One region of the Bradyrhizobium sp. CCBAU 53421 genome, then DNA from elsewhere that is predicted to be linked to it. Evidence: riboswitches for the same ligand, from Rfam matches in the RefSeq annotation. Region 1 holds a riboswitch; the other holds the start of a gene.
The links. A riboswitch is a leader RNA that binds a small molecule or an ion and turns the genes downstream of it on or off. The one in region 1 is predicted to bind glycine.

Region 1 (2,197 bases):
TCCGCCCCAGATGTGCTCGCCGCGGTCGATGAAAATCTCGGAGCACGGACCGCACGGGCCGGTATCGCCCATCGCCCAGAAATTGTCCGAGGTCGGGATCCGGATGATGCGGTCGTCCGAGAAGCCCGCGATCTTCTTCCAGTAACCGGCCGCCTCGTCGTCGGTGTGGTAGACGGTGACGAGCAGCTTGTCCTTCTTCAGCCCGAAATCCTTGGTGATCAGATTCCAGGCGAGCTCGATCGCGCGCTCCTTGAAGTAGTCGCCGAACGAGAAGTTGCCGAGCATCTCGAAGAAGGTGAGATGGCGCGCGGTGTAGCCGACATTGTCGAGGTCGTTATGCTTGCCGCCCGCCCGCACGCACTTCTGCGACGTCGTGGCGCGCTGATAGGAGCGCTTCTCGACGCCGGTGAAGACGTTCTTGAACTGCACCATGCCGGCATTGGTGAACATCAGGGTCGGGTCGTTGCGCGGGACCAGCGGCGACGAGGCCACGATCTCGTGGCCGTTCTCCTTGAAGAAGTTCAGAAATGTCGACCTGATGTCGTTGACGCTGCTCATGTTCATCCAATCGGAAAAAGGGGCCGGCCAGCCGCAAAAAGGCGTCATTTTCCGGCCGAACGCTTTTAGACATTGCCAGCTGCGGTGTCCAGAAACTGTGCAGGCGGATCATGGGCTTGCCGCGGCAGCACAATGCCCATTGGATAGCGGCGAGAGCTGCGTTGACAGTCTTGGCGGCGCCGTGTTTTCTACCTACCTGTTACCCCGTCACGTCGGGAGAGACCGGCCTTATCGCCGGCGCCGAAGGAGCAACCGCCCCGGAAACTCTCAGGCAAAAGGACCGCGTGACGTCTGACATCTGGAAAGAGGCGCTGGGGTTCTCCCCGATGCGTCCGCCGACGGGATAATACTCTCAGGCACAGCGACAGATGGGGCTTTCTGCAGGTTTCTCAAGGGGAAATAGGTCCCCGGCGGGAACCGCGAGGGCCCTGTGATGCTTGCGCACGAAACTTCCCCGCTGAAACAGACCCCGCTGCACGCGCTGCACCTGGCGCGCGGGGCCAAGATGGTGCCCTTCGCCGGCTATGACATGCCGGTGCAATACACCGCCGGCGTGCTGAAGGAGCACCTGCACACCCGCAAGGACGCCGGCCTGTTCGACGTGTCCCACATGGGACAGCTCGTGCTGAAGGCCAAATCGGGCAAGGTCGGCGACGCAGCGCTCGCGCTGGAAAAACTGGTGCCGCAGGACATCGTCGGCATCGCGCCGGGACGGCAGCGCTACGCGCAATTCACCAACGACGAGGGCGGCCTGCTCGACGACCTGATGGTGGCGAATTTCGGCGACCACCTGTTCCTGGTGGCCAACGCCGCCTGCAAGGAAGAGGACGAGGCGCATCTGCGCGCGCATCTCTCCGACAGCTGCGAGATCGTGTCGCTGGCCGACCGCGCGCTAATCGCGCTGCAGGGGCCGAAGGCCGAATCGGCGTTGGCGAAACTTTGTCCAGATGTCGGTTCGATGAAATTCATGGACGCCGGCCCGCGCCGCGTCGCCGACATCGACTGCTTCGTCTCGCGCTCCGGCTATACCGGCGAGGACGGCTTCGAGATTTCAGTGCCCGCGGACAAGGCGGAAGCCCTGGTCACCGCGCTGCTGGACAATCCAGATGTCCTGCCGATCGGGCTCGGCGCGCGCGACAGCCTGCGGCTCGAAGCCGGGCTTTGCCTCTATGGCCACGATATCGACACCACGACGACGCCGGTCGAAGGCGCGCTGGAATGGTCTGTGCAGAAGGTCCGCCGCAGCGGCGGCGCCCGCGCCGGCGGTTTTCCGGGGGCGAACAATATCCTCACCCAATTCGCACAAGGCGCGTCGCGCCGCCGCGTCGGCCTCAGGCCGGAGGGCCGCGCACCGGTGCGCGAAGGCGCCTTGTTGTTCGCCGACCCGACCTCGACCGAGCCAATCGGCAAGGTGACCTCGGGCGGCTTCGGCCCGAGCCTCAATGCGCCGGTTGCGATGGGCTATCTGCCGACATCCCTTTCCGCGCTCGACACCACCGTTTTCGCCGAAGTGCGCGGCCAGCGGCTGCCGCTCAAGGTCGCCGCGACGCCCTTCGTCCCCAATACCTACAAACGCTAAACGCTGAAGGATCGATCCCATGACGACGCTGTACACGTCCGACCACGAATGGCTCCGCAT
Region 2 (2,197 bases), 170 kb from region 1:
AACTGGCACGCGCCTCCTTCACGACGCCGCTGCCGATCACGGTGCTGTTCACGCCCGATGAAGAGGTCGGCACGCCATCGACGCGCGACATCATCGAGGCGGAAGCCGCACGCAACAAATACGTGCTGGTGCCGGAGCCCGGCCGGCCGAACAACGGCGTCGTCACCGGACGCTACGCGATCGCGCGCTTCAATCTGGAAGCCATTGGCAAGCCGAGCCATGCCGGCGCGACACTGTCGTCCGGCCGTTCCGCGATCCGCGAAATGGCTCGCCAAATCATCGCCATCGACGGCATGACCACCGAGGACTGCACCTTCTCGGTCGGCATCGTGCATGGCGGCCAATGGGTCAATTGCGTCGCAACGACCTGCACCGGCGAAGCGCTCAGCATGGCCAAGCGCCAGGCCGATCTCGATCGCGGCGTGGAGCGCATGCTGGCGCTGTCGGGCACCGCAAATGACGTGACATTCAAGGTGACGCGCGGCGTCACGCGCCCGGTGTGGGAGCCGGATGCCGGCACCATGGCGCTCTATGAAAAGGCGAAGCGTCTCGCCGCCGACATGGGTCTTGATTTGCCGCACGGCAGCGCCGGCGGCGGCTCCGACGGCAACTTCACCGGCGCGATGGGCATCCCTACCCTCGACGGCCTCGGCGTCCGCGGTGCCGACGCCCACACTTTGAACGAACATATCGAAGTCGACAGCCTTGCCGAGCGCGGCCGTCTGATGGCCGCACTGCTCGCAACGCTCGACTAAGGTTGATTTGCACTGCACAACACGTTGGCACTGCCGGATCGAAATTTAGCCTTGTTCAATTTTGAGGCTTCGCCTACGGTCCGGCCGTCCAACGCGACGATGCGGGAGAGATCGAAGCGACAACATTCGTGTTGTTGCTTCGGCGCCGACGGAGCAACCGCCCCGGAAACTCTCAGGCAAAAGGACTGTATCGTCAGGACGATCTGGAGAGAGACGGACATGGCCAAATGGAAACGGCCGTGACGTCCACCGAAGGGGATAGTTCGCCGTCGGGCTCACGCCCGATGCGGATCAAGCTCTCAGGTACCGTGACAGATGGGGCGTCGAAACAACCGGTTTCACCGGCGGTTCGGCGACTCTAACCCACGGGAGCCTGAAGACCACCATGCCTCACATCGCAATCATTGGCGCCGGCATCACCGGCGTGACGACGGCCTATGCCCTGCTCGAACGCGGCTACCGGGTGACCGTCCTCGACAGGCATCGCTATGCCGCGATGGAAACCTCGTTCGCCAACGGCGGACAGCTTTCCGCCAGCAACGCCGAAGTGTGGAACAGCGCCGCGACCATTCTCAAGGGGTTGCGCTGGATGCTGCGCAGCGACGCGCCGCTGCTGATGAATCCGAAGCCGAGCTGGCACAAATATTCCTGGATCGGCGAATTCGTCGGCAGCATCACGCGCTATCGCAGCAACACCATCGAGACCACGCGGCTCGCAATCGAAGCGCGCAAGCATCTGTTCTCGATCGCCCAGCGCGAGAACATCGCCTTCGATCTCGAACGCCGCGGCATCCTGCACGTCTATCACGACAAGGCCGGCTTCGAGGCGGGCCTGCGCGTCAACGCGCTGCTGCAGCAAGGCGGGCTCGACCGCCGGCCGGTGACGGCGGATGAAATCCGCAGCATCGAACCCGCGCTGCAGACGACCTGCTATGGCGGCTTCTTCACGCCGTCGGACGCGACCGGCGATATCCACAAGTTCACGCGCGGCCTCGCCGACGCCTGCGTCCGCCGCGGCGCGAGCTTCGTCCATGAGGCCGACGTCGACGCGATCGCGCGTGACGATGGCGGATTCCGGATCGGCTGGAACCAAGCCGCTTCGCACGATGCCGAGGTCGCGACGCGACATGAGTTGCGGGCGGACGGCATCGTGATTTGCGCCGGGGTCGCGAGCCGCCACTTCGCCGGCCTGCTCAACGACCGCGTCAACGTCTATCCGGTGAAGGGCTATTCGATCACCGTGCAGCTCGATGCGCCGCAAAGCCGGGACGCCGCACCGACCGTCAGCCTGCTCGACGAGGCCGCGAAGATCGTCACCAGCCGGCTCGGCGCCGATCGCTTCCGCGTCGCCGGCACGGCCGAGTTCAACGGCTTCAACCGAGACATCCGCGCCGACCGCATCCAGCCGCTGGTGGATTGGGTACGGCACCATTTCCCGGGCA

Region 2: it holds a riboswitch for glycine, as region 1 does, so the genes downstream of both, XH92_RS19125 (D-amino acid dehydrogenase) here and gcvT (glycine cleavage system aminomethyltransferase GcvT) in region 1, are expected to answer to the same signal.

What each region holds. Positions count from the first base shown of each region.
Region 1 covers NZ_CP030047.1:3,878,656-3,880,852, reverse strand. The annotation lists gene alaS (alanine--tRNA ligase) at 1-558, opposite strand, end outside; glycine riboswitch at 761-851, shown strand; gene gcvT (glycine cleavage system aminomethyltransferase GcvT) at 992-2,137, shown strand; gene gcvH (glycine cleavage system protein GcvH) at 2,157-2,197, shown strand, end outside.
Region 2 covers NZ_CP030047.1:4,045,923-4,048,119, reverse strand. The annotation lists gene XH92_RS19130 (M20/M25/M40 family metallo-hydrolase) at 1-755, shown strand, start outside; glycine riboswitch at 848-953, shown strand; glycine riboswitch at 957-1,072, shown strand; gene XH92_RS19125 (D-amino acid dehydrogenase) at 1,141-2,197, shown strand, end outside.